DNA from 3 places in the Lentilactobacillus hilgardii genome. Region 1 is predicted to be linked to each of the others. Evidence: riboswitches for the same ligand, from Rfam matches in the RefSeq annotation. Region 1 holds a riboswitch; each other region holds the start of a gene.
The links. A riboswitch is a leader RNA that binds a small molecule or an ion and turns the genes downstream of it on or off. The one in region 1 is predicted to bind thiamine pyrophosphate.
Positions count from the first base shown of each region.

Region 2: linked by a shared signal. The riboswitch ahead of GQR93_RS03865 (thiaminase II/PqqC family protein) and the one ahead of thiM (hydroxyethylthiazole kinase) in region 1 are both predicted to bind thiamine pyrophosphate.
Region 3: linked by a shared signal. The riboswitch ahead of GQR93_RS07850 (LLM class flavin-dependent oxidoreductase) and the one ahead of thiM (hydroxyethylthiazole kinase) in region 1 are both predicted to bind thiamine pyrophosphate.

Region 1 is NZ_CP047121.1:653,684-656,849, reverse strand. It holds gene thiD (bifunctional hydroxymethylpyrimidine kinase/phosphomethylpyrimidine kinase) at 1-305, opposite strand, end outside; gene thiM (hydroxyethylthiazole kinase) at 353-1,141, opposite strand; TPP riboswitch at 1,300-1,407, opposite strand; gene GQR93_RS03070 (oxidoreductase) at 2,141-2,998, opposite strand.
Region 2 is NZ_CP047121.1:849,271-852,436, reverse strand. It holds gene GQR93_RS03870 (hypothetical protein) at 210-749, opposite strand; gene GQR93_RS03865 (thiaminase II/PqqC family protein) at 1,176-1,889, opposite strand; TPP riboswitch at 1,972-2,062, opposite strand; gene GQR93_RS03860 (hypothetical protein) at 2,117-2,527, opposite strand; gene GQR93_RS15255 (AbrB/MazE/SpoVT family DNA-binding domain-containing protein) at 2,864-3,025, shown strand.
Region 3 is NZ_CP047121.1:1,681,222-1,684,387, reverse strand. It holds gene GQR93_RS07860 (DUF2975 domain-containing protein) at 1-322, opposite strand, end outside; gene GQR93_RS07855 (nucleotidyltransferase family protein) at 812-1,381, opposite strand; TPP riboswitch at 1,475-1,567, shown strand; gene GQR93_RS07850 (LLM class flavin-dependent oxidoreductase) at 1,739-3,061, shown strand; gene GQR93_RS07845 (TenA family protein) at 3,064-3,166, shown strand, end outside.

The DNA of each region.
Region 1 (3,166 bases):
CCCAAATCATACTTTTTTAAATTTTCGACAACTGCTTCAACAGTCGGCACATCAGCCAGCATACCGGTCTTGCATGCCCGGATTTTTAAGTCATCCGCTACTGATGCAAATTGCTCATCAATCATTTTCTTTGGCATTGCCATAAAGTCCTGAACGCCAATTGTATTTTGCGCAGTAACCGCGACTACCACAGCCGCCGAGAAGACATGACGTTCCTGCATTGTCTTAATGTCTGCCATAACGCCGGCGCCACCGCCACTGTCAGTTCCTGCAATCGTAAGAGCTTGAACCGTTTCGTTAACCATTTTTATTTCTCCTTTGCTTATCCATTCTTCACTGGTTAAAGATGTGATTACTCAAAGTTTGCATACTTTTCAACCGTTTTCGTATCGATTAAATGCAACTCGTCAATTAATTGTGGTCCAAATGAACCGGCAAGCGGCTTGTCCATTGCTTTAGCAACAACTTCACCCGCAACATCAAAAACCACAACGGCTGTTTGGGCGGCTTCAAAGTAATCATCTTCAACTCCTACAAAACAGCCAATTGTACTTGAAAGCATATCACCGGATCCAACATGCAATTTGAATAAATCAGATTCATTGAACACTTTAACCACCGCATCACCATTTGTAATGATATCGGTTTTCCCACTTTCAACAACTGTGCAATTGTATTTATTCGCCAACTTTTTAGCAATTTCAACCAAATCCCCGGCACCTTCACCGGCATCAATCCCCTTAGCGTTCCATTCAACACCTGCCAAGGCAGCAATTTCGCCAGCATTGCCTCGAATAACGTTTACCTGCTTTTGAGCAAGCAGCTCGTTACACCGTTCCAAACGGTATTGCACAGCACCAACGGCTACGGGATCAACCACGATTGGCTTATGATATTGGTTGGCAAACGTCATTACCGTATCAATTTGAGTGAGCTGCTGCTCGGTAAATGCACCCAGATTAATTGTGACCGAGTTGGCCATTTTAACCATTGCTTCGGCCTCATTTTTCTCTTCAGACATAATTGGCGAAGCCCCCAGTGCATTAATACCGTTTGCAACGTCCTGAACGGTCACAAAATTAGAGATGTTAAAAGCAATTGGATTTTTTTCTCGTAGTGTATTTAATAAATCAATTTTCATTATATTTCTCCTTAAAATAAAATAGGACCGCGACAATTCATCATTGCCTGCAGTCCAAAGTTGTTCACGTATAGAGTTGAATTAAGTGATGGCAGAATACTAGGCAACCATCTTAAACGTGCCCCATCTCAAAAATACCTTAAAATTTCGGATGGTTCACACCCTCACTGTCACTTTCCCTACGCAAGCATTGTCTTACAGGTTCCAAGGGACCAGACCGAACAGATCCATCTCAACCGCTTCTGGCGGCACCCCTAGTGTTGTGCTTAATTTAAGAATAATTGATATCGCTTTCCTAGTCAATAAGGACAAGAAAAAAGAGGATCCAGCAAGGCTTGAATTTGCCACATCCCCGAATTCTTCCCCTCAGAAAGAAATTCACATTTTTCCTTTACATATCTAACATCATCATTTTCACATATAATGAAGCGCTTTGCAAATAAATAACGTACAAATTTAATTATTTTTTGGGGCTGATTCCGGGTGCTAACCGGTTAGATCCGCACACTATCTTAGGACTGCTCCATCAGCCACAAACCTGCATACAAAACAATCGCCACAAAATTCCAGGAACGGGAATTTCCTGCCGCTTGCTTTGTACCCCGGCTTGTCCCAGGCTGACTCCGCACACTGTCTAGGACTGCTCCTCAAAGCAGCATCATTCCTCATAAGGGATCAAATTGAAAAATCCAAGTTCGGGATTTCCCAATTTGACGCCTTATGCTCCAGATGCTAACCGCTTTGTTCCGCACACTTACCTTAGGACTGCTCCTCTAACCAGCACCACTCCATATAAGAGATCGATTTCCAAAATCCAAACCCGGGATTTCCCAATTGACGCTTTATGCTCCGGATGCTAACCGCTTTGTTCCGCACACTTATTAGGACTGCTCCTCAAAGCAACGTTCTGCATGTAAGGGATCCATTTCAAAAATCCAAACCCCAGATTTCCGAAATGAACGCCTTACACTCCGAACGTTAACCGCTTTGATCCGCACACTACCTATTAAACGCCGTCTGTTTATTCAAGACCTTTTGGGCATATTTACTAAGTGCGGTCAGTAACGAATCGAAACATTTATCCGGTAATACTTTTCTCATGAATAGTATCGGCTTGGCGCCTGCCCCTCCCGCATAACGTGTTTTCGGTCGCCTTGAAAAAGCCGCCCTGTCAACCATCCTGGCAACTACCCTGGGCTCAGAGGCAAACTTATAGGACAGGGAGAAAAAGTCTGCTGATAGACGTGCCAGCTTTTCATAAGGCCCCTCAGCTGCCTTTTCAACCATTTTTCCGGTAGCGGTATCTTTCCACGAAGACTTAACAGCACCGGGTTCAATCACGACAACATCTATACCAAACGGCTTCAACTCAAGCCTTAAGGCATCACTAATACCCTCAATGGCAAATTTGGAGCCTACATACCAACTTCCAAGTAAATTGTAAATTTTACCATCGATCGAAGAAATATTCACAATTCGACCGCTCTTTTGCTTTCGCATAAATGGTAAAACAGCCTGAATCATTTTCATCGCGGCAAACACATTTACTTTGAACTCGTACTCGCCTTCAGCCAAATCAACTTCTTCTGCCGGGCCAAAAACGCCCAACCCGGCATTATTAACCAAAACATCAATTCTACCGGTTTCCTTGGCAATTTGATTAACAACCCGATCCACTTCCTCATAATCCGTTACATCAAGATGACGCGTGTGAATTCCCAAGTCATCCAATTCGTTCATTTGGTAGACTTTTCTTGATACGGCATAAACTTCCATCCCGTTTCGGTGCAGATTTTTTGCAATCTGCTTGCCAATTCCGGATGAAGCGCCGGTTACAATGGCAACTTTTCGGCTCATAAGCAATCCCGTCCTTCCATTATCTGAATCCGAGTAACGTTGAGTGATCAACTTTCTAATGCTTTAATTATATCACCGTTGCATGCTTTTCCCATCACACGAAGCCTTCCGCTAACCCGAAAAATATGATATTATTTGTCCCAATTTACAAGCCAAGGGGCAATTCAC
Region 2 (3,166 bases), 200 kb from region 1:
ACAACAATACACCGTAGCACAATCCAATGAAATCAACTACTCACAGGTCCGTCTCGACTTCTCCAAGTCTTACCAATTCGGATACCCGCCACCTCCGTTGAGTTTGAATGGTTGAAAAGTGTGGCATGTGTATCCTGATAACTCACTTGGTTAATCCCGCCGGAAGCTATCCATTGCTTTTAACCATGTTTTGCTTTACACGCTTATAATTACATGGAAGGAACTGTATTTATCTTATGATACCAACCCTTAGCAGTTCCGAGGCTCGTTGTGTAGTCCCATACTTTATAAGGAGCTTGTTCCTGATACCCACCCTTATCATTGGATTGATCAAAAACGCTAAGAACTAGCCGGTTGGAACCACCCAATTTTCTACGATTAATCTGTACAGTCGTAATATCATCTGATGCTTTCGCTCCAAAGAAGTACCACCCATGAGATTTACTAATGACATATCTTTTTGCCGGAATGTGGCTTACTTTCCATTTGTCGTCTTTATGAATCTTATTGGCGAAATAAACCGTATGTTTAGAAAAATGAATTCTTTCATAGAGCCATTTCCCGCTATATGCATTCGTATGACCATACCAAGTATGTGCCCTTAATGCCTTAGGATTTGTATAATAAACTTTTTTAGCTTGAACTTCTGATGGTTTATAAGTGAACAAGGCCATTCCGCCTACAAAACACGCCATTCCTACAAATAATTCTCGACTAATCTTCAATTTAACACTATCTTCTTTCCCCATAATTGATCATTCAATGGTTACTATAAACTAATCCACATATTTCAAAACTAATTATACTTCTTCTTTAAAGTGAATTTTCAATTTTTTGAAACATCTTAAAAACAATAGATCCCCATGCCACAACCCGGCATGGGGATCCGTTGTATTGTCTCAAATGTAGCTTGAGGGGGGTTACCGCATCTGAGTTGAGTACCCAATTTAATTAAAAATCTTAGCAACGTAAAAGTCCCTGAATGACCAGCATTTCAGCTTTTCGCACTTAGCTGCCGGATTCACCAGTCCGCTTTTACAGCCAAATCATACATACAAGTGTCATTTTAAGCAAGCGCTTGAGCTTGAAATGTTTGCCCTGTCAATCGATCAATATGGCGACAAAAGATTCCATAGGTTCCCCTTCAATCATGGCCTATCTATCAAAATCCCAATTTACAAATTCGGTTGATCCTGTCCCTCAGGTGCCACTGTCCGCCAATCATCCCAAGTTGTCTGCTTATAAGCCGCATCCCAAAAATACCATTCCAATAAACAGCTTTTAAGAAAAGTATCCTTGGCTTGGTTCTGTTCCTGAGGTGACGCTGTTTTCGCCTCTTGATCGATAATATTGAAGAAGCGTTCAATAAAGCCGTCCGGTCCAAGAAAGTCCTGGTTGGCAAGTGTCAAAAAACTGTGAAACGGTTCGTCATTCACCCGGGCTTGATTCTGCATATATTTGCCCAACTCAATATAAAGCCACTCACCCGCCGCAAACGATGGCAGGATCTGCAGCACACCATTGGTAGCAATGGTACCGACCATGTGCTGCCGATAAAGTTGGTTGATCGGCTGAATCTTTATCTGCTTAAGGCTTGCCCAATCATGCGTCATGTCGTTGGGTTCCCGTTTTAACCAATCACGCAACATCGTCAGCTGCAAAGACAATCGTTTTTGAAACAGCAAAGCTTGGTCTGTAGTTGTACTGTTGTTGATTAACGCACTAATGACCGCTACCTCATTGTATTCAAATGCGATGTCCTGCTCATCATAATAACGTAATTGGGCTGGCGTTAATTTCCCGGTAATAATGCCCTGAACAAAAGGATGCTTCTCGCTGGCAACCAAATATGGTCGGGCTTCTTTGATCATTTCTTCAGATAATGACATACTGATTCCTCCTAAAATTCCTGGTTTGGGGAACCAGTCGTGACAAAAGAAAAGCCCACTTGTCATTTCAAGCGGACTGGTAATGCTAATTACTCGATCTTCCTTCGACAGTACTAACTGCAGCAGGTTCCATGGGTATTTCTCAGCCATTAAAGGCACCCTAGACCACGAATGATATTTATTTCGTTTATTTATAGCAGTTAATTGGTGACAATCAGATACACTTATTAGCTTCTATGAAAATATGTCCCAGACTTTGAATGCACAGATCGATACATAACCAAATGATGACCCCGACGCCCCAGAACTGTTTTTTCATGGAAACCTTTCTTCGTATATGGATGAAAGGTTTCATAGCCATCAATCACATACTTACGATTCCCGAGATACTTCCACCGGGGATTTCTGATATTATGGGCCTGCATCCCGCTGCTCGCCCAATCAAGCTTGTTCCTGGTCACGGTTATTGCATCCGATCCCAATGGTGCCTTATCCTTGTGTGTCCAACTTCCACGTAATGCTTTAGGTGTGCCTCGATGCCAACTGGCCGCAATAGTGCTTTGATTAAAGCCAGCAAAAACACCCACACCAGCAAAAGTTGCCAACGTTACTGCAAAAAATGATCGTCTAAATTTCAATTCTGATACCCCCCTAAACAATAATTATTTGTTTATAATCGAATTATACTTCAATAATCCATAAATGGCGCATCAATTTTTGATTTTTACAATCTTTTACAATTGGGAGGTGAATATTGACAGTTTTCCAGCAAAATCAGGTTTAAATTTACCAACAGTTAAAAAATATTTTTTCTATCATTGTCATTGAATCATAGTATTCGCCGTCAAAATTCATTAAAGATGAATCAATTGCTACTTAATCCGCCTTATGCTAGAATAATGAACAAGTTACATCATGTAAACTTTTAATGTAACTGCTGTTCACAACATCATAGACTACAAGGAGGAATTATTATGTCAAAACATGTACAGATAGTTTCTAACAATGGTCGAGTATCAATGTCCGCGGAATTACGCGAGACAGATTTTCTCCAAGCTGGTGATCAGGTGACTTTTCGGACCGATGAACAGGGTCAGATTATTATCGAAAAGACACCCGATGATTACCAGGAATAACCATTTCTTGAGTTTTTGATACAGAATTACATTAGATCTTTAATTGGGAGGAGCTGGAAATTTCAGCGCCTCTTTTTGAATTCCGGTAAACTTCTCAAAATAAGAATTGCCAAGTCAATCCCATGCCAACAGCCAACTGTA
Region 3 (3,166 bases), 1.0 Mb from region 1:
ACCTTTTTTGATTAAGGTTAACCGTAATCTTAACAAGTGCTTTTAATTCGTACAGAACAGCAATTATCGCTAAGATAACACCGATTGACACTAAGGCAGTGTATATGTACGCCGGAAAGTGGTTGATGTCTGTGAGCGAAACGTGGGCATGATTTGAGATCACCTGAAAATCGTTATTATCCAGAATGTTAGATACAACGTTACCCTTTAAGGCCTGATAGATAAAATACACCGGGATGCAGAAACCAATCCAAGAAATAACAAATGATATTTGTGCCAGAAATGACACGACAAGTAATGCGCGATTTAAAAGTTTTGGCATGTGAAGCATCTCCTCTTTTCTGTGCTTTGATTATAAATTATCGAAAAACGATAATCAATGCCTATTTTTCGATGACTGTATATCGCTTATCAATTATTATTAATATTTTCAATAAAGAATATGAGATCAATGTCAGCTTGTTATATATATTCTTAGTTATGAATTTGAGGAGAGCAAAAATAAGATTGGTTTAATTCATTTCCTATACTAGAAGAGATTTTTTGATAAATCGAAAGATAGTCGCCATTATTTTGAACTAACGAAATCCTAGGCATAGGGTAGTTAACAAAATGATTATAGTAAAAAGAAATGATGCCGTTAAATTGGCATCATTATTTATCTATCCTTGAATTGCGGATAATTAATTGACTTGGGTAAATAAGAGATCGTAAAAGATTGAATAATGAGTCATTATGTTTAAAAAAATTGCTTTTTGTTTTTAATAAAGTACAAATAAAAAGCACATGTTTTTAAACGCATGTACTTCGGCTAACTATTAATAATTGCCAAATTTGGCCATCGCTTCTTCCAATTCTTTCTTTGAATACGATTTTGATAAATGGATAAGCACGTTTTGTTATTTTGAAACATCGGAATTGGCCGACACTTTAATTGAATTAAATCTGTCAGGCCGTAAGGTGCAATGATTTCAATGTCGTTGCCCTTAAGGTATGCACCAATACACGTTGGTGTTTCGACAAAGTGTGAAATTGCATCCTCTATAGACGTGAATTTTGAGGCGTCCTTAAAATCGTAATAATGCATGTAAGCTTCATTTTTTACTTGCCACTGGTAATCAGGCATCCTTTTAATTAAAGATGCTTGTATTATTTGGTCATCATTCCTTGGTCGTTGTGGGTCGAAATAGACAACATCAACGTCATTAATCAGTTCTATAGGCTGATGGCTTAACACTTGCCAGACGGTATTTCGGATACTTCCAGCCGCAAGTGCGCCTTGTGGTAGGTTCAGTTGTGCAATTACTTTCAAAATGTTCATTAAATCCGGGGACTTTTTAATGATTTGAACGACTAGACGTTTATCTGTTTTGTTGAGCATCTGGAAGCCTCCTTATGTATTCTTGGCCACAATTAATCTTGACATTTATTATAATCTCCCTTTAAATGAATATGTACGAAAAATTAAATATCATTTTGTGGTCTGGGGTGCTTTTAACTAAGCTGAGACAAACCCATGGAACCTGATGCAGTTAGTACTGCCGAAGGGAGACCATTTTCAGCATTTTTTGATGAGTAAACGACTGAAAGTCCACTTTTTGTTTTTTTGAAAGTGGACTTTTTTAATGCTCGTAATGCGATAATGCCCCCCAACAAGATGAATAGCGAGGTGATCATGACAGACGTTAACGGATTTCTGATTTACTTGTTTAAATCTAAATTGGAGGGAAATAACATTATGAGTAGACAAATGCATTTAGGTGCGTTGTTATTTAGTTCAGGTCATCATGGCGCTGCTTGGCGACGCTCCGGATCTACTGTTAGTCAAGTTGGTCAAATTGACTATTTTGAGAAGCTTGCACAGTTAGCAGAAGGCGGGAAGTTTGACACCATCTTTTTTGCAGATGGTCAATCGATTATGGGTGGTTATTACGGAGGCGTTTCTTATTTTTTGGAACCAATTACCTGTGTCACTGCAATGGCTCGAAAGACACATCATATTGGTCTTGTGCCAACTATCTCGTCGACGCTGTATGATCCGTATAATATGGTCCGATTAATTTGTAGTCTTGACCATATCAGTCATGGTCGAGCGGGCGTAAACGTGATTACGTCGATGTTTGATGAAGAAGCCCAAAATCATGGCTTGTCAAAGTTGCCAAATCATGCTGACCGTTACCTGCGTGCCGATGAATTTATTCATACCATGATCGAGCTTTGGGATTCATTTCCTGCTAGTGCAATTATCAATGATGCCGAACACGATCGTTGGTTAGATTCATCCCTGATTCATGAGATTAACCATCATGGTGACTTTTTTGATGTTAAAGGCCCGCTTAACATTCCTTCAGGACCACAAGGAAGACCTGTCATTTTTCAAGCAGGCGCTTCACACCAAGGTAAAAATCTTGGTGCAAAATATGCCGAAGCTATTTATTCGGTTGCCTGGGATATTCGTGAGTCACAAGCTTATTATCAAGATATCAAAAAACGTGCGGCTGAGTTTAAACGCTCATCCGGAATACCGGCTATCCTGCCAGGGCTGGTTCCCTATGTTGGGAGTACTCATGAAGAAGCGCAACGAAGGCAGTCCGAATTGGATGAGCTTCTGCCCCTTGATGATTCAGTTGCCCAACTTGGTGATTTTTTGGGCCAGGATGTTAAACGATGGGATTTGGATGCTCCGGTCCCAGAATTACCTGATATTTCGGAATTTTCAGGCCCTAAAGGACGTTATGAGGTTATCAAGCGGATTATTGACACTGAAAAGCCAACTGCCAGACAACTTTTTCAACGTTTAGCTGCTGGAGGCGGACACGCAACAGTTGTGGGAAGTCCGGAAGAAGTAGCGGATATGATGCAAAATTGGTTTGAAAGCGGTGCAGCCGATGGATTTAATATCATGGCGCCGACTTATCCAGAATCATTGGCCGATTTTATTCATTACGTCGTCCCAATCCTGCAAAAAAGAGGGTTATTCAGAAAAGATTATACCGGTCATACTTTACGTGATAATTTAGGTTTGCCAGTTCCAACTGCTAAGATCACTCGGGGGGATTAAAAATGTCATTTTCTCAGTCTTTAATTAAAGATGCACAACCTTATTTGGAAGCAAATAAACAAAATTCTTTTATCCAGGATGTTATCAGCAATCGACTATCTCCTG